3 regions of the Enterobacter sp. ECC-219 genome follow, and region 1 is predicted to be linked to each of the others. Evidence: predicted binding sites of a transcription regulator. Region 1 holds the regulator's gene; each other region holds the start of a gene.

Region 1 (6,339 bases):
TAGCGCAGGCCGAAAAGCTGTGCGCGCAACGCAATGTGCGCCTGACCCCTCAGCGCCTTGAAGTCTTGCGCCTGATGAGCCTGCAACAGGGGGCAATCAGCGCCTACGATCTGCTCGACCTGCTCCGTGAAAGCGAGCCGCAGGCTAAACCGCCCACGGTGTATCGCGCGCTGGATTTCCTGCTGGAACAAGGGTTTGTGCATAAAGTCGAATCCACAAACAGCTATGTGCTGTGCCATCTTTTCGATCAGCCAACCCACACATCGGCGATGTTTATTTGCGACCGTTGCGGCGTGGTAAAAGAAGAAGGCGCAGAGGGCGTAGAGGACATTATGCACACGCTGGCGGCAAGGATGGGTTTTGCCCTGCGTCATAACGTGATTGAAGCACACGGGTTGTGTTCAGCATGCGTAGAGGTGGAAGCCTGTCGGCATCAGGATGCATGTCAGCACGACCACTCAATTCTGGTGAAGAAAAAGCCGCGTTAACGGCAAAAGAAAAGGCGGCCTGAAGCCGCCTGTGTGGGTTATTCAGCGTTACCAACGATAGTCGTTACGGGTTTCCCAGTCTTTGACTTCGTTTTCCGCCTGATCTTTCGCGTAGCCGTAACGTTCCTGAATTTTACCGACAAGCTGATCGCGTTTACCTTCAATGACGGTCATATCGTCATCTGTCAGCTTACCCCACTGTTCTTTCGCTTTACCTTTGAACTGCTTCCAGTTGCCGCCGATTTCGTCTTTATTCATCATCGTGTCCTCTTAGTTAAGCGTCGGGTCGTAACGTCCGTTACGTTCTTTTCTGCTGGACGTGATAATTATTGTAGTTAAGGATTCGGCGGTTGGTTTCATATTCGGAATCTTTAACCGTCACGATATATCATGGCGGGAGGGAAGCCAGGTATTATTTTGCCAGTGACGGTGCCAGATAAAGGCAAGCGACAGGCCGCGCAGAGAGAGGAAGACCGCAAGCGCCAGCCACAAACCGTGATTACCCAGCCAGGGTAGCGTCAGCAGCGTCAGACCAAACCCCGCCGCCGCGACCGCCATACTGTTGCGCATTTCCGCCCCGCGCGTCGCGCCGATAAACATGCCGTCCAGCAGATAGCACCAGACACCTACTACCGGCAAAATAACCTGCCAGACGATGTAGCGGTCCGCCAGTTCGCGTAAAGCCGGTAACGAAGTGAGCAATGCAATAATGTCACGGCCAAAACAGGCGTAAATCAGTGCGAATGCCAGCGCGACCAGGCCCGACTGGCGGCAGGCCGCACGCCAGACATTCCGAAGCTGCCCACTTTCCCGCGCGCCGTACGCCTGCCCGGAATGCGCCTCAACGGCATAGGCGAAGCCGTCCAGCGCGTAGGCGGTGAACGTCAGCAATGTCATCAGGACTGCATTCACCGCAACGATTTCTGGCCCCAGTCGAGCCCCAAAGACCGTCAGAGCGCCGAAACAGATCTGAAGCAGCAGCGAACGCAGCATGATGTCACGGTTGAGCGCCAGCAGCCTGCGGATATTGCCGCGCCATGCTGTTTTGAGCAGCGCAAGGGAGATCCCGCGCATCGCCAGCACGCGCCAGACCATCCACAAGCCAATGAAAAAGGTCCCGTATTCTGCAATCGCCGTCGCCAGTGCCGCCCCGCGTACGTCCATATGCAGGCCCATCACCAGCCAGAGATCGAGCACAATGTTGAGAAGGTTTCCCGCGACCAGCAAAATCACTGGCGCACGGGCATATTGCACGCCCAGTAACCAACCCAGCAGAACCAGGTTTGCCAGCGAAGCGGGCGCGCTAAGCCAGCGAATTTCCAGGAAGCGACGCGCCTGCTCCAGTACCGCCTCGCTGCCGCCAACGACCTGGAGTGCAAGGTCGATCAGGGGCGTGCGTAGTAAAACAATCAACATTCCCGCCCCCAGCGCCAGGATCAGCGGCTGCACCAGCGCACGCGCCAGACGTAACGGGTCTTTCGCACCGTACGCCTGTGCCGTGAGCCCGGTAGTACTCATACGTAAAAAGAGCAGCAGCATAAACAGGAAGCTGGTTGCCGTCGCCCCAATCGCCACGCCGCCAAGATAAACAGGGGAATCGAGATGACCAATAACGGCCGTGTCGACCAGACCCAGCAAGGGCACGGTGATATTGGAGAAAATCATCGGCAGGGCAAGACGCCACAATGCCTTATCTGAAGCCGTCAGCAGTGACATGGGAAATACCGGGAATGGAAGACGAAGCAGGCTACAGCGAAAGCGTAGCCTGTCAGGAAGAGATTACAGCCATTCGCCGTTGCGAATCACGCCTACTGCCAGACCTTCAATAGAGAAGCTCTGTTCGCGGAGGTCGACCACAATCGGGGTGAACTCGTTGTTTTCAGGCAACAGCTGGACGGTGTTACCCTGTTTTTTCAGGCGCTTAACGGTCACTTCGTCATCAATGCGCGCAACCACCACCTGGCCGTTCCGCACATCCTGCGTTTTGTGAACGGCCAGCAGGTCGCCATCAAGAATGCCGATGTCTTTCATCGACATCCCGCTAACGCGCAGCAGGAAATCAGCGCTCGGCTTGAACATACCAGGATCGACCTGGTAGTGGCCTTCTATATGCTGTTGTGCCAGCAGCGGTTCACCTGCGGCAACGCGGCCTATCAGAGGAATGCCCGTCTCTTCTTCCACCAGCAGGCGGATACCGCGCGACGCGCCTGACACAATCTCAATTACACCCTTACGCGCCAGCGCTTTCAGGTGTTCCTCGGCAGCATTCGGAGAACGGAAGCCCAGACGCTGCGCGATTTCCGCACGCGTGGGTGGCATACCCGTCTGGCCGATATGATCCCGAATGAGATCAAACACCTCTTGCTGCCTGGTCGTTAATGCTTTCATTCCGCCCCCTGGGTGTATATACAGTTATGCTGTGAGTATATACAGTCAAAGGCGATTTTGGAACCAAAAACTGCACAAAAAACCAGGGACTTAATTATTCCTCGAGGCTCATCGGAAATGTGACCAAAGCAGCGTGACCCAGGTAATGGCTGCAGTGATAATTGCCAGCAGCACAGCGGCAGAGCCCATATCTTTCGCCCGGCCAGAAAGCTCGTGGAAATCTGAGCCGATCCGGTCAACAACGGCCTCAATAGCGCTATTGAGAATTTCCACTATCATCACCAGAAGTACGGAACCGATGAGAAGCACGCGGGTAATAGCATCTACATCAAGGAAACAGGCGATGATAACCGCGACGATAGCGGCGACACCTTCCTGGCGAAAAGCAGCTTCATTAACCCACGCGGCACGGAAACCTTTCCATGAATAGCCAGCGGCTTTGATGATACGCGTTAACCCAGTGGTATTATTGGCCATTAAAAGAACCTTTTTTAAAAAAGAGCGTCAGTAACAGGAGCAGCAGCGCGTTTCGCTGCCGCCTGAAGTATGACGGGTAACAACAGAAATTTTGCGCGCTTTCTGTTATCCTTGCGCCGCAATTGCATTATTAACCAGAGGCTTTACATCGTTTATGTCCGGCTGGCCACGAATTTACTACAAATTACTTAATTTACCATTAAGCATCCTGGTAAAAAGCAAGTCTATCCCAGCAGAACCCGCGCTGGAACTGGGGCTCGATACGTCGCGCCCTATTATGTACGTTTTGCCTTATAACTCGAAGGCAGACCTGCTGACGCTTCGCGCCCAGTGTCTGGCGCATGATTTACCCGACCCGCTTGAACCGCTGGAAGTTGACGGCACTTTGCTGCCGCGCTACGTGTTCATCCACGGCGGGCCGCGCGTGTTTACCTATTACACGCCGAAAGAAGAGTCCATCAAGCTGTTCCACGACTATCTCGACCTGCACCGCAGCAATCCTGACCTGGATGTGCAGATGGTGCCGGTATCGGTAATGTTTGGTCGCCGCCCGGGCCGCGAAAAAGGTGAAGAGAACCCACCGCTGCGCATGCTTAACGGCATTCAGAAGTTCTTCGCGGTCTCCTGGCTGGGACGCGACAGCTTTGTGCGATTCTCCCCTTCCGTCTCCCTTCGCCGGATGGCGGACGAGCACGGCACTGACAAGATCATCGCGCAAAAACTGGCGCGCGTGGCGCGTATGCACTTCGCCCGTCAGCGCCTGGCTGCTGTAGGGCCGCGCCTCCCGGCGCGTCAGGACCTGTTCAACAAGCTGCTGGCCTCTAAAGCGATTGCCCGCGCCGTTGAAGACGAAGCGCGCAGCAAGAAAATTTCGCATGAGAAAGCCCAGCAGAACGCCATTGCGCTGATGGAGGAGATCGCAGCGAACTTCTCTTACGAGATGATTCGCCTGTCCGATCGTATTCTCGGCTTTACCTGGAACCGCCTGTATCAGGGCATCAACGTTCATAACGCCGAACGTGTGCGGCAGTTGGCGCACGATGGCCATGAGATTGTCTATGTCCCCTGCCACCGCAGCCACATGGACTATCTGCTTCTCTCCTACGTGCTCTATCACCAGGGGCTGGTACCGCCGCACATTGCCGCTGGTATTAACCTGAACTTCTGGCCAGCAGGCCCGATTTTCCGCCGTCTGGGTGCGTTCTTTATTCGTCGTACCTTCAAGGGCAACAAGCTCTACTCCACCGTGTTCCGCGAGTATCTCGGCGAGCTGTTCAGCCGCGGCTATTCAGTGGAGTACTTCGTGGAGGGCGGTCGTTCCCGTACCGGTCGCCTGCTCGATCCGAAGACCGGCACGCTCTCGATGACCATTCAGGCGATGCTGCGCGGAGGAACCCGTCCGATCACGCTGGTGCCAATTTACATTGGCTATGAGCACGTGATGGAAGTGGGCACGTACGCCAAAGAGCTGCGTGGTGCGACCAAAGAGAAAGAGAGCCTGCCGCAGATGCTGCGCGGCCTGAGCAAGTTACGCAATCTGGGTCAGGGCTACGTAAACTTTGGCGAACCGATGCCGCTGATGACGTATCTGAACCATCATGTTCCGGAGTGGCGCGAGTCTATCGATCCTATTGAAGCGGTTCGTCCGGCCTGGCTGACGCCAACGGTGAACGGTATCGCGTCCGAGCTGATGGTGCGGATTAACAACGCCGGTGCAGCCAATGCCATGAACCTGTGCTGTACGGCGCTGCTGGCTTCCCGTCAGCGCTCCCTGACTCGTGAACAGCTCACAGAGCAGCTGGACTGCTACCTGGACATGATGCGCAACGTGCCGTACTCGGCTGATTCGACGGCCCCTTCTGCTACCGCCAGCGAGCTTATCGATCACGCGCTGCAGATGAACAAGTTTGAAGTCGAGAAAGACACCATCGGCGATATCATCATTCTGCCGCGCGAGCAGGCGGTACTGATGACGTACTACCGCAACAACATCGCTCATATGCTGATGCTGCCGTCGCTCATGGCGGCCATTATCACCCAGCATCGCCGCATCTCACGCCAGGAGCTGTTGCGCCACGTTGAGACGCTCTACCCGATGCTGAAAGCGGAGCTGTTCCTGCGCTGGAGCAAGGAAGAACTGGCCGTTGAGCTGGATAAACTGACGGAAGAGCTGCGCCGTCAGGGGCTGATTACCGTTGCAAACGACGAACTGCACATCAATCCGTCACGCTCCCGTACCCTGCAACTGCTGGCGGCCGGTGCGCGTGAAACGCTCCAGCGCTACGCCATTACGTTCTGGCTGCTGAGCGCGAACCCGTCGATCAACCGTGGCACGCTGGAGAAAGAGAGCCGGACACTGGCACAGCGCCTGTCCGTTCTGCACGGCATTAACGCCCCTGAATTCTTCGACAAAGCGGTCTTTAGCTCCCTGGTGCTGACGCTGCGTGACGAAGGCTTCATCAGCGATACGGGCGATGCCGAGCCGGAAGAGACGCTGAAGGTTTACCAGATGCTGGCTGAGCTGATTACCTCGGACGTGCGCCTGACGATTGAGAGCGCCACGCAGGGCGAGTGATGTTAAAAAGCCGGGTAGTGGTTTCACCTGACCCGGCCTGGCGTTCTGCATAATAAAAGGCCCGGTAAGCGTTAACGCTACCGGGCCTTATTTTTGCTTGTTAAATCACCGCATTCAGCTTAGCAGCGTGAAGGCAATCATCCCGACAATCGCACCCGTCGTGCCGAGAATGGTTTCCATCAGCGTCCAGGTTTTCAGGGTTTGCGCTTCGGTCGCGCCGGTAAACTTACCGAACAGCCAGAAGCCCGCGTCGTTAACGTGCGAGACCACAATCGAACCACCCGCGATACAGATAGACAGCGCAGCCATCTGCGCACCCGAGTAGTTGAGCTGTTCAATTACCGGCATCACCAGACCTACGGCGGTTAAGCACGCCACGGTTGCAGAACCCTGAATGATACGCACCGCCGC
Region 2 (6,339 bases), 2.1 Mb from region 1:
CTCGTCCAGCGTGCCGGGATAGTTGCGCGCCCGGTAATTAAACATCAGCTTTTCGATGCGCTTATCGGCGAAGGTGATGTCCAGCGCCGGTAAATTACGCGGCTCGGTTTTCAGAACAATATTCATGGCTGCACGGTCGGCATCACTGAAGAAGCCGTTGTAGAGCTGGGCGTCTACGTTTTCGGACGGCACGAACGGCTCCGCCTCGGCAAAAATAGCGACCACTTTCTCGCGCACCTGTGGGTTATCGCGCAGCACTTTCAGATTATCCAGACAGTGCTGACGGTTGATGCTTAGCCTGTCGGCGTCTTCCGGGCGCAGCGTGTTCGCCTGCGCCAGTACAGGACATTTATTGATATGCACCAGTTTGACCGGCACCGCAGGCAGAGCGCCGAGTTCATTTTTCGGGGTGTAAAGCCGTTCGCGCAGGGTATCGCTGTCAAGCTCCAGCAGCGGCGAAATATCCCCCGCCAAATCCACCATGATGACCGCATTTCGGTTATCCGGGTGCCAGGCCAGCGGGGCAACCCAGCTGGTATTGCCGCGCCATGCGCCAAACATGCCGGAGATATGCACCAGGGGCTTCATCTGCGGTACGTCGATAAGGGTCATGAGCTTCTGCTTGCCGCGGTGGCTAAGCAGATATTCAAACAGCCGGGGCTGCGCGGTTTTCACCAGCTTCGCCATGGCAATGGTGGCATAGACATCCGCCATCGCATCGTGGGCATTACTGTGCTCGATGCCGTTGGCGCGCGTCAGGTGCTCCAGCCGGAAGCTCGTCAGCCCTTCCTCATTTTCCGGCCAGTTAATGCCTTCAGGACGCAGGGCATAACAGGCGCGCATAATGTCGAGCAGATCCCAGCGTGAATTGCGGTTCTGCCAGCTCCAGGCGTACGGATCGTAGAAGTTTCGATAGAAGATGTTGCGCGTCACTTCATCGTCAAAACGGATGTTGTTGTAGCCAACCACGCAGGTATTGGGAACGGTAAACAGATCGTGGATGCGGCGGGCGAACTCTGCTTCGTTAACGCCTTTTTCCCGGGCTTCCTGCGGTGTGATCCCGGTGACCATCACCGCGCCGGGCTGCGGCAGGTAGTCATCAGCCGGTTTGCAGTAAAAGACCTCGGGCTCGCCAATGATGTTGAATTCGTCGTCGGTACGGATGGCGGCAAACTGCGCCGGTCTGTCCAGCGCCGGATGCGTGCCAAAGGTTTCGTAGTCGTGGAATAAAAAAGTCGGGCGTGCGGCAGAGTCAGACACCAGTAATACCATCCTGTTAAAAAATGACGCCACTATGGTAAACGATCGCGCGGGTCAGACCGAATAAAAAGCGCCGGCATGGCGTAAATTTGCGAGGGAACTTCAGCGGAAAACCTGCGTTCTGTCACATTTTTTTGCAATTAAGCCAGGTAACGACATCAGAACTCCCGTAAAAAGGTCATCGATTTTTAATGACCTGAGGATATACCGTTGAAACGCCGTCTGTTTATTGCTGTTTCTTTACTCGCTTCGAGTGTCTCATCTGCTTTTGCGGCTGAGCCACTGGATTTTTCGCCGCAGCCTCCAGCCATTCAGGCGGGATCCTGGGTGCTGATGGACTACACGACTGGTCAAATTTTAACGGCGGGCAACGAACATCAACAACGTAATCCGGCGAGCCTCACTAAGCTAATGACGGGCTATGTAGTCGATCGGGCCATTGACAGCCACCGTATTACGCCGGATGACATTGTTACCGTAGGGCGTGACGCGTGGGCCAAAGGCAACCCGGTTTTTGACGGCTCGTCGCTGATGTTCCTGAAAGAGGGCGATCGCGTCTCCGTGCGTGACTTAAGCCGCGGTCTGATTGTCGATTCCGGCAACGATGCCTGCGTGGCGCTGGCCGACCACGTGGCGGGCGGGCAGCCGCAGTTTGTGAAGATGATGAACGACTACGTGCAAAAGCTGAACCTGCGCGATACGCACTTTGAAACCGTCCACGGGCTGGATGCGCCAGGGCAGCACAGTTCCGCTTACGATCTGGCCGTGCTCTCCCGGGCTATCATTCACGGTGAGCCTGATTTTTACCATATGTACAGCGAAAAGAGCCTCACCTGGAACGGGATCACTCAGCAGAACCGTAACGGCCTGCTGTGGGATAAAACCATGAACGTGGACGGCCTGAAAACGGGGCACACCTCGGGCGCGGGCTTTAACCTGATTGCGTCTGCCGTTGACGGACAGCGTCGTTTAATCGCGGTGGTGATGGGGGCCGACAGCCCCAAAGGGCGCGAAGACCAGGCGCGTAAGCTTCTGCACTGGGGACAGCAGAACTTCGATACGGTGCAGATCCTGCATAATGGTAAAAAAGTGGGGACAGAGCGTATCTGGTACGGCGATAAAGAACAGATAAATCTGGGGACGGATCAGGACTTCTGGCTGGCGTTACCGAAAGCGGAAGTGCAGAACATCAAGGCTAAATACGTTCTGGATAAAAAAGAGCTGGAAGCGCCGATTGCCGCGCATCAGCGGGTCGGGGAGATCCAGCTCTACGATCGCGACAAGGTTGTGGCGCACTGGCCGTTAGTCACTCTGGAAGCCGTTGATAAGGGAGGCGTATTCTCACGCCTGAGCGATTATCTGCACCACACGCTTTAACCGCTGATGGGCAGACTGGCAGGGTTGCGAGTCTGCTCACATAATAAACACTCCTCGTTTGCCGATAATAGTAATCCAGCTTTATAGTGTATAAATATACAGTAATAAACGGAGGCAGCATGGACTACAGCATCAAGCAGCAACAGAAACGTAAGATTGCGGGTTTTCATCTTGTTGGGCCGTGGGAAAAAACGGTTAAGCAGGGCTTTGAACAGCTGGTTATGTGGGTGGACGGGCGTCACATTGAGCCGCTGGAGTGGGTTGCGGTCTACTACGATAACCCCGATGAGGTCCCGGCAGAAAAACTGCGCTGCGATACGGCCGTTACGGTACCGGATGATTTCGTTATCCCGGAAAACAGCGAAGGCGTCATGATGACGGAAATCGCTGGCGGGGATTACGCCGTGGCGACGGCGCGCGTGGAAAACTACGACTTTGCGACGCCGTGGTATCAGTTCTTCAATTCTTTATTGCAGGACAGTAAATACCAGATGGCGCTCAAACCCTGCTTCGAACGCTATCTTAACGACGGCAATGCGGACGGCTATTGGGACATTGAAATGTATATCGCGGTAGAGCACAAAACGGTTTAAGCCTGCAATATGAAGGGTTTTTCAGCCGGGTGCGATCCGCCCGGCTGAAAACACAGTACAATTGTGATTTGCCGTGTTGCTGGAGAGCGGGTGTGCGTCCCGACAAATCATTAACCCCATTTGAAATTCGCTTGTACAAACATTACCGCGTGGTGCACGGGAGTCGCATCGCGCTGGCTTTCGTATTGACCTTTGTACTGGTCCGGTTGCTGGATGTACCGGAGGGAACGTGGCCACTGATCACGCTGGTGGTGGTGATGGGGCCTATCTCATTCTGGGGGAACGTTGTTCCTCGCGCCTTCGAGCGGATAGGCGGTACCGTTCTTGGATCTGCCCTGGGGCTTATTGCCCTGAAGCTGGAACTCATCTCCTTTCCCGTGATGCTGGCGTGGTGCGGTGCTGCCATGTTCCTCTGCGGCTGGCTGGCGTTGGGCAAGCGGCCTTATCAGGCGCTGCTGATTGGTATTACTCTCGCGGTGGTTGTCGGTGCGCCCGCCGGGGATATGACCACGGCGCTGTGGCGAAGCGGGGATGTCATCCTGGGGTCACTGCTGGCCATGCTCTTCACTGGTATCTGGCCGCAGCGTGCTTTTCTGCACTGGCGTATTCAGATGGCTAACTACGTCACCGCCTTTAACCGCGTCTATCAGGCCGGTTTTTCCCCGAATCTGGTTGAGCGTCCCCGGCTGGAAAAACATCTGCAAACGATCCTCAACGACGTGGTTAAAATGCGCGGCCTGATCGCGCCCGCCAGCAAAGAAACCCATATTCAGAAAGCGATTTTCGAAGCCATCCAGACGGTAAGCCGCAATCTGGTCTGCATGCTTGAACTGCAAATCAATGCCCACTGGGCCTCGCGTCCAAGCCATCTGCTGATGCTTAACGCGCAGACCCTCAAAGAGACCCAGCAGATGACGCAGCAAACGCTGTTGACCATCGCTCATGCGCTCTATGAGGGGAACCCGCAGCCGATACTGGCCAACAGCGAGCGGCTGAATGAGATCGTCGCGGAGCTGAAGCAGTTAATCAATGAACGCCAGGGCGATAACGTGGCGGAAACGCCTATTCATGGCTACGTCTGGCTGAGCCTGGAACTGGCGCGGCAGCTTGAGCTGTTATCGCACCTTATTTGCCGCGCGCTGCGCAAATAAAAGGCGTATGTGACGGCTGCTGCTTCGATTCAGCAGCAATTGGGGTTATGATAGCTTTAAACGATATACTCATTGTCATTCGCAGCCGCTGTCAGTAAGGTTATTGTTACAACGGTTGCTTTAACGAATCCGAATCTCACATTATCAGGGGTGTAAAAATGGAAACTACCAAGCCTTCGTTCCAGGATGTTCTGGAATTCGTCCGCCTGTTCCGCCGCAAAAACAAGCTGCAGCGTGAAATCCAGGACGTTGAGAAGAAGATCCGTGACAACCAGAAACGTGTTCTGCTGCTCGATAACCTGAGCGACTACATCAAGCCAGGCATGAGCGTTGAAGCTATTCAGGGCATCATCGCCAGCATGAAGAGCGACTATGAAGACCGCGTTGATGACTACATCATCAAAAACGCTGAGCTGTCCAAAGAGCGTCGTGACATCTCCAAGAAGCTGAAAGTGATGGGCGAAATTAAAAACGCCGAAGCAAAAAGCGAGTAATCGCAGCGAATAGTGAAAAAGGCTCTCTGGTGACAGAGAGCCTTTTTTTATGATTCAGAGCGCGGCTGTAGCTGATAAATCCAGGCCTTAACCAGCCCACCTTTAAGGGTGGTCACTGTGACCTCAACCCGGTCATAGCCGTCTTCAAATTCATCCAGCATCTGCCAGTGTGCGGGAAGGTTATCAGAGATAAACAGATAGCCTTCGACACGCGGTCCATCGGGGTGGAGGATAATCCCCGGGAAGTCCGCCGCCGCACCCCAGCCGCGTTCGTAAAACGTACCGGATACGGAACCGGCCAGCCATTCCCCGCCGATGTTTTCAAGAATATGCGCATTAGCGTGGCCCGGGCGCAGTGTGCCGTAGACAAACAGAGCGTTCATTTTCCTTTATCCGCAAAGCAAAAAGCCTGCTTTAAAAGCAGGCTTTTTAAATTTGGCTCCTCTGACTGGACTCGAACCAGTGACATACGGATTAACAGTCCGCCGTTCTACCGACTGAACTACAGAGGAATCGTTGTGGAGGCTTATCTTAGCGGCGAAAAAACTTTTGTCAAACCTGATCTTAGGGAAAATCGACTGATTGCTGATTCTGTCGTCAGTTTGTTGTAATTCCACACATCTTTTTTCAGGAAAATACTTTGCAGGATTAGCTTTTCTCCCCCATCATTTGAAATGGAGTTTCAACTTTTCTCGCTAAGGTCCATTTTGAACGTCACTGCCTCCTTACGCCAGGCGATAGAGCGCACGCCGTGGTATGCAAAACGTAAAAGCTATCGTGTCCTGTTCTGGCGTGAAATCACCCCTCTCGCTGTGCCTATCTTCCTGGAAAATACCTGCGTTTTGCTGATGGGGGTCCTGAGCACCTTCCTGGTGAGCTGGCTGGGGAAAGAGGCGATGGCGGGGGTCGGGCTGGCGGACAGCTTTAACATGGTGGTGATGTCATTTTTTGCTGCCATAGACCTCGGTACGACGGTGGTGGTGGCTTTTAGCCTCGGCAAGCTTGACCCCAAACGTGCGCGCGAGGCGGCCCGCCAGTCGCTGATGATCATGACCATTTTTTCGATTGTTCTGGCGGCGGTGATCCACTATTTCGGTAAAGAGATTATTGACTTTGTCGCCGGGGAGGCCACCAACGAGGTTAAAGACCTGGCGCTGACCTACCTGGAGATGACCGTTTTAAGCTATCCGGCGGCGGCCATTGCGCTGATTGGCAGCGGCGCGCTGCGTGGGGCGGGCAACACTAAAATTCCGCTGCTGATCAACGGCGGGATGAATATCCTGAATATCATTATCAGCAGCGTGCTGATCTACGGCGTGTTCTCGTGGGATGGGCTGGGGTTCGTAGGAGCGGGGCTGGGGTTAACCATTTCACGCTATATCGGTGCGGCGGCCATCATCGGGGTACTGATGACGGGAATTACGCCTTCGCTGCGTCTTACGCTCAAGAGCTACTTCCGGCCCT
Region 3 (6,339 bases), 1.9 Mb from region 1:
ATTTCTGCATCTCGTCGGTTAACGCCGCATTCTGGCCGTTAACCTGCGGCATTTTCTGCCATTCTTTGTTATAGGTTTCCGCTTTAGCCAGAGAGTCGCCTGCGGTGCCGAGCAGTTTGTTAATTGCGGCAAGGGATGCCGGATCGCGCTGGTTTTTCAGGTAGCGAATTGCCACGCGGGTGACGGTGACACGCGTTTTCACCAGCGTGTTCACGCTGTCGCTCAGGCTTTCCTGCTGGGCATTCAGCACGCCGGAGTTCTGGAAGTTATGGCGATCGTTGCTGACGGCAGAGTAGAACAACCCTCCCGTGACAACTTGCAGCAGACAGAATATGGTGAGGGCAAAGATAATTCCGGTAATCACGTGCAGATTTTTCAGCATAGCGGTCGTCCGTTAGAAAAGATGCAGAGGTACACCAATACTATCGTCGTATAGAATTTAAACTTTAATTTAACTCGCGCTTAACTTAGGGCTTCGGTCAGGAACCTGTTGTAAATCCGGATCATTTTGATGAGGAAGGTTAATATGAGCAGCATTGATAAAAGCGGGACGTACGCGCTCGGAACGCGAACGGTTAAACGACTGGGCTACGGGGCGATGCAGCTTGCCGGGCCGGGCGTGTTTGGCCCGCCGAAGGATAAACAAGCCGCGTTGGACGTGCTGCGCGAAGCCGTGGCGGCGGGCGTGAACCATATTGATACCAGCGATTTTTATGGTCCGCATGTGACGAACCAGCTGATCCGCGAGGCGCTTCATCCTTACCGGGACGATCTCACCCTCGTCACCAAGATCGGCGCCCGCCGTGATGACAAAGGGGCCTGGCTGCCCGCTTTTTCCGCGCAGGAACTGACTCAGGCGGTGCATGACAACCTGCGTAATCTGAAGCTGGATGTGCTGGACGTGGTGAATCTGCGGATCATGTTTAGCGCACACGGCCCTGCGGAGGGATCGATTGCTGAACCGCTTTCCACCCTCGCAGAATTACAGCAGCAAGGCCTGGTGCGCCACATTGGCCTGAGCAACGTCACGGCCACGCAGGTGGCGGAAGCGCGGAAGATGGTGCAGGTCGTCTGCGTGCAGAACATGTACAACATTGTGAACCGCGGCGATGATGCGCTGGTAGATTTACTGGCACAGCAGGGGATTGCGTATGTGCCGTTCTTCCCACTGGGAGGCTTTACGCCACTGCAGTCTACCGGCCTGCAGGCCGTCGCGGATTCCCTGGGCGCAACGGCGATGCAGGTTGCGCTGGCATGGCTGTTGCAACGGTCGCCGAACATCCTGCTGATCCCCGGTACTTCATCCGTGGCGCATCTGCGGCAAAACCTTGCGGCGGGAGAGGTGCAATTGCCGCCTGAAGCACTTGAAAAACTGAATGCTCTGATGGGTTAATCACGGCATGGGCAAAGCCGGAAGGACACTTCCAGACTTTGCCCGATCAGACTCCGCATTGACTTTTCTGTCTGTGAAGCGCTAACGCTTCTGCCACAATCTCCTGCTTGCTTTTACGCGTCTCAAAGGCGGTGATTCTGATGTATTCCATCAAATCAGGCTCAATGCGGGCGCTCAACATCCTGAGATCGGCCTCCTTTGCTAAACCGCGGGCAACTCGCTTGTCGGGATAGTCACGGGCTGGCATAGAAAACGTCCTCCAAAAGTCTTGATAATTCGTGCCCTAAAATATGCGTCACTCTTATATAAAAGTCAATTGATAGTGTTTGTGTAGTAATTTGGTGATCTTTCGTTTTTCACTTTAAGTGATTTTAAAGTGTTTGTTTGTGACTTTCTTATGACTTGCGTTTAACCCATCTGCGACCGCCCGCACAAGAGATGGCTGAATTAAATCCGCTCAAACTTCAAGGCGTTTGCGGTCTTTGTCGGAAATGACCTTGATCCTGTGCCGTAATCCGTAATACTGTGTTTATATACAGTATCTGGCGGGAAAGGCATTTATGGACACTCTCTTTTCTTATCATCCAAAACAACCTATTGAATTACCTCTCTATCTTGAGCGCGTTGCCTGTGGCTTCCCAAGCCCTGCGCAGGATTATGTGGAGGATCGTCTCGATCTTAACCGGCTGGCAGTCAGGCACCCCAGTGCGACTTACTTTATCAAAGTGAGCGGGGACTCCATGATCGACGCGGGGATTAGCGACGGCGATCTGCTGGTGGTCGACCGTTCGTTGAATGCTGAACATGGGGATATCGTTGTGGCGTCGGTCGCCGGTGAGTTCACGGTGAAAGAGCTACAGACCCGTCCGGTTCTGAGACTGTTGCCGCGTAATGCCCGCTATCAGCCGATCGCCTTTCAGTCCGAAGAGGAGCTGCAAATCTTCGGTGTCGTCACTCATACGCTTAAAACGCATAAACATGTTCGCGCTGGTTGATGTGAATAGTTTCTATGCCTCCTGCGAGAGGGTGTTTCGCCCCGATCTGGTGGGTAAACCCATCGTGGTGGTGTCCAATAACGACGGCTGCATTATTTCGCTGTCGCGAGAGGCAAAGCAGTTCGGCATAAAAATGGGGGAACCCTATTTTAAATTCAAAGAGAAGGGTTATCCGTCGCGGGTTTACGTCTTTAGCTCGAACTATGCGCTGTATGCCGACCTCAGCAGCCGGGTGATGCAAACGCTGACCGATCTCGCGCCGGCCATTGAGATCTACTCCATTGATGAAGCATTTGTGAACGTTTCGGGTGTCAGCAACTGCCTGTCGCTGGAAGCATTCGGTCATCAGATGCGTACGCAGGTCTTCAAAAACACAGGCTTAACCGTTGGCGTCGGGATTGCGCCGACCAAAACGCTGGCGAAGCTGGCCAACTATGCGGCGAAGCGGTGGTCAGCCACCGGGGGCGTGGTCGATCTCTCGGATCGTGAACGGCAGCGTAAGCTGCTGGCAAAGGTTCCGGTGGAGGAGGTGTGGGGAGTAGGACGACGCATCACGAAAAAGCTCAACGCGATGGGGATTACCACGGCGCTGGAGCTGGCGGAAGCGTCATCCTGGGTCATCCGCAAACATTTTAACGTGGTTATGGAGCGCACGGCACGCGAGCTTCGCGGTGAGCCCTGCCTCGATCTGGAAGAGTTTACCCCTACGAAGCAGCAAATTATCTGTAGCCGCTCGTTTGGACACCGTATTACGCAGTACGAGGAGATGCACCAGGCCATTTGCGCCTATGCGGAACGCGCAGCAGAGAAACTGCGCGGCGAGCATCAATACTGTCGTTTTATCAGCGTGTTTGTACGCACCAGCCCGCACGCGGACAACGAAATTTATTACGGCAATCAGGCTTCCGTCACCCTGATGACGCCCACCAATGACTCGCGCGATATCATCCGCGCCGCCACGGAGGCGCTGGGGCGTATCTGGCTTGACGGGTATCGCTATATGAAAGCCGGGGTCATGCTGGCGGACTTTTTCAGCAGCGGCGTCGCTCAGCTTAACTTGTTTGACGATAACCGCCCGAGCGCCAACAGCGCGGCGCTGATGGAGACGATCGACAGCCTGAATCACTCCGGCAAAGGGAAGATATGGTTTGCCGGGCAGGGAATTGAGAAATCCTGGGCGATGAAGCGTGAGATGCTGTCGCCGGCTTATACGACGCGGTACGCGGATTTACCGGTGGCGCGGTAGGATGCGGTTATTTTGCGGGGGCGTGCTCTGCGATCTCAATCAGCAATTGCTCAATCACGCCGACGACGCTTCGCACGCGTTGCGGAATAAAGCGGGCGTCAGGATAGACGGCATAGAGGACGCGATCGGGCAACCGCCAGTCGGGCAATACCGGCACCAGCGTGCCGGTTTTCAGCGCCCTGGCCGCAAGCGGTCGCTGCATACCGCCGATACCGATGCCTGCCTCCAGCGCCCGTAGCAGCGCGTCGCTGGTGTTGGCGCGGAAAACGGTATTCACTTTTACTTCGATCGCTTTTTCATCCGTGATGAGCCGCAGGGGGGCATCCAGCGGGATGCCGCTAAAGCGCACGTGGGGCAGCGTGGTCAGCTCGCTAACGTCGTGCACCGCCTGAAAGCCGGGGGCGGCGAACAGCGCGCTTTCAATACGCGCCAGCACGCGGGCCGCATGCGCCTGCGGGGGCTCACTGCCCAGCCTAATCGCGACGTCCACGCCCTCCGTCACCAGGTCTGCAAGGCGGTCATCAAGAGAAAGCCTGAGATGTAATTCTGGATGCAGGCGCTGCAGCTCCAGTAGATGTGGCAAGACGATCTGCCCCAGGCCGCTCGGCAGCTGGACATGAACGCTTCCCTGAAATTGATGATCGACCGGCGCCAGCCGTCCCTCCGCTTCCCGCATGGCGTCCAGCAGCAGCTGCATGTCGCGGCGGTAACGTTCTCCCTGTTCGGTCAGCTTCATTGCACGCGTTGTTCGGTGCAGTAACACCACGCCCAGTTCTTGTTCAAGGGCGGCGATCTGCTGGCTGACGGCGGACTGCTTCATCCCGCTCCGACGGGCTGCGGCAGAAAAAGAGCCTGCGTCCGCGACGCAAAGAAAGGTGGAAATGGCGTTGAGCTTATTATTCATTTAATGGTTTTTCTGATAAGTGCTATCGGATGGAGGGGATATTCACTAAAAAAATAATATATGACACTGCATCTGTCACCCTTTCTGGAGAAACACGATGGATAAGATGCAGCAACAAAATGTCGCCCTGGTCGCGGGCGCGAGCGGAATTGTCGGCAGACAGCTTGTTAAAACGCTTCTGCACAATGGATGGGAAGCGATCGGCCTGAGCCGTCAGGCGTTATCCCATCCTGACGGTATTCCAGTGGTGAACGTCGATTTGCTGGATGCTAAGGACAGCGCGCGGGCGCTGCAATCGCTGAGCAGGGTTACCCATCTCTTTTACAGCGCCTGGGTGAACGCCGCGAACTGGACAGAGATGGTTGAGCCGAACGTCACTATGCTGCGTAACCTGGTCAGCACCCTCGAAAAAACGGCACCTTTGCAGACGGTCAGCCTGATGCAGGGTTACAAAGTGTATGGCGCACACCTGGGGCCGTTTAAAACTCCGGCTCGCGAAAGCGATCCTGGCGTGCCCGGTGCCGAATTTAACGCCGCGCAGCTCGCGTGGCTCAGCCAGTTTCAGCAGGGGAAACGCTGGCACTGGAATGCCATTCGGCCGGGCGTGGTGGGCAGTGCGGTGCCCGGTAATACCATGAACCTTGCGCTGAGTATCGCTCTGTATGCCTCTTTGTGTAAGGCGCTGGGGTTACCACTGCGTTTTCCCGGTTCGGAACAGACCTGGCACAGCATTGTGGATTACACCGATGCCGGACTGCTGGCGGAGGCCACGCTGTGGGCGGCTACGTCACCGGCGGCACAGAATCAGGCGTTCAACGTGAATAATGGCGATATCTGGCGCTGGAGCGAGCTGTGGCCGCGCATTGCCCGCTGGTTTGAACTGGACTCTGCGCCGCCGGTGAGGTTGTCGTTTCACCAGCTGTTTACGGACTATCGCGGCGTATGGCGCGATCTTGCCGGGGAAGGGCTGGTGGAAGCGGATATTTTGCAGCTGAGCGATGGGCAGTTTGCCGATTTCGTCTTCAGCTGGAACTACGACATGTTTGGTGACGGGAGCAAGCTGCGGCGGTCGGGCTTCACGCGGATGCAGGCGACGGATGAGATGTTTTTCAGCCTGTTCGCGCAGTTGAGAGCGGCGCGGATTATTCCCTGATAAATCTGGGCGTCCAGGTGCAAGCCTGGACGCCGGGGGATTTACTCAACCGTTAAGGCATTAACAACCTCGGCCACGCTTTTCACGCTGCGGATGTTCCCAATCCCCGTGCCGAGCGCGATATAGCCTTCATCGGTATTATCTTCCAGCATGCCCAGGCGCAGACCCCGTAATCCTCCCATCGCCTTGCCCAGCGCTTCGTTGCTTGCGCCTGCTTTATCCATCGACGCCAGTTTTTCCGCCAGCTTGCCGGGAAGCGCGCGGTAGTAATGGGGCACGGTGCGGAAAAGCAGCAAATCGAGACCGTTGGCAGCAACAATTTTCTCTTTGACTCCCTGCGGCACGCGGCTTTCTTCCGTGCTGATAAAGACCGACCCGGCAAACACGCCTTCCGCGCCTAATGCATGGGCCGCTCTGGCGGTGCGATTATCGGTAATGCCGCCCGCGGCCATCAACGGGATGTGCTTCACGGCATCGGCAATCAGCGGCACGATGGAAAAGGTGCCAAGCACCGTTGCGGGTAACGTTCCGCCCTCATCAAAACCGGTAGCAACAATAATGTCAGCCCCCATTTCTTCTGCGAGGCGGGTGTTCTCCGGCGTTGGATTGATGTCGCGGTAGATAATGGCGATACCCGCCTCTTTTAAC

The links. The regulator LexA, encoded in region 1, represses DNA repair genes until DNA is damaged. The targets are predictions, from matches to a motif close to TNCTGTATGTACATACAGNA.
Region 2: the regulator LexA is predicted to act here: its motif matches at 2,722-2,741, upstream of sbmC (DNA gyrase inhibitor SbmC).
Region 3: the regulator LexA is predicted to act here: its motif matches at 1,915-1,934, upstream of umuD (translesion error-prone DNA polymerase V autoproteolytic subunit).

Annotation. Positions count from the first base shown of each region.
Region 1 is NZ_CP143680.1:976,677-983,015, reverse strand. It holds gene zur (zinc uptake transcriptional repressor Zur) at 1-488, shown strand, start outside; gene V1603_RS04540 (CsbD family protein) at 537-746, opposite strand; gene dinF (MATE family efflux transporter DinF) at 867-2,204, opposite strand; gene lexA (transcriptional repressor LexA) at 2,268-2,876, opposite strand; gene V1603_RS04525 (diacylglycerol kinase) at 2,985-3,353, opposite strand; gene plsB (glycerol-3-phosphate 1-O-acyltransferase PlsB) at 3,508-5,928, shown strand; gene gntU (gluconate transporter) at 6,043-6,339, opposite strand, start outside.
Region 2 is NZ_CP143680.1:3,910,891-3,917,229, reverse strand. It holds gene sbcB (exodeoxyribonuclease I) at 1-1,272, opposite strand, end outside; gene dacD (serine-type D-Ala-D-Ala carboxypeptidase DacD) at 1,471-2,637, shown strand; gene sbmC (DNA gyrase inhibitor SbmC) at 2,757-3,230, shown strand; gene V1603_RS18645 (FUSC family protein) at 3,323-4,381, shown strand; gene V1603_RS18640 (DUF496 family protein) at 4,540-4,875, shown strand; gene V1603_RS18635 (gamma-glutamylcyclotransferase family protein) at 4,923-5,258, opposite strand; tRNA gene V1603_RS18630 (tRNA-Asn) at 5,312-5,387, opposite strand; gene emmdR (multidrug efflux MATE transporter EmmdR) at 5,550-6,339, shown strand, end outside.
Region 3 is NZ_CP143680.1:2,841,350-2,847,688, forward strand. It holds gene V1603_RS13520 (methyl-accepting chemotaxis protein) at 1-382, opposite strand, end outside; gene V1603_RS13525 (aldo/keto reductase family oxidoreductase) at 527-1,393, shown strand; gene V1603_RS13530 (hypothetical protein) at 1,440-1,640, opposite strand; gene umuD (translesion error-prone DNA polymerase V autoproteolytic subunit) at 1,954-2,388, shown strand; gene umuC (translesion error-prone DNA polymerase V subunit UmuC) at 2,372-3,634, shown strand; gene V1603_RS13545 (LysR family transcriptional regulator) at 3,642-4,538, opposite strand; gene V1603_RS13550 (SDR family oxidoreductase) at 4,636-5,691, shown strand; gene V1603_RS13555 (NAD(P)H-dependent flavin oxidoreductase) at 5,733-6,339, opposite strand, start outside.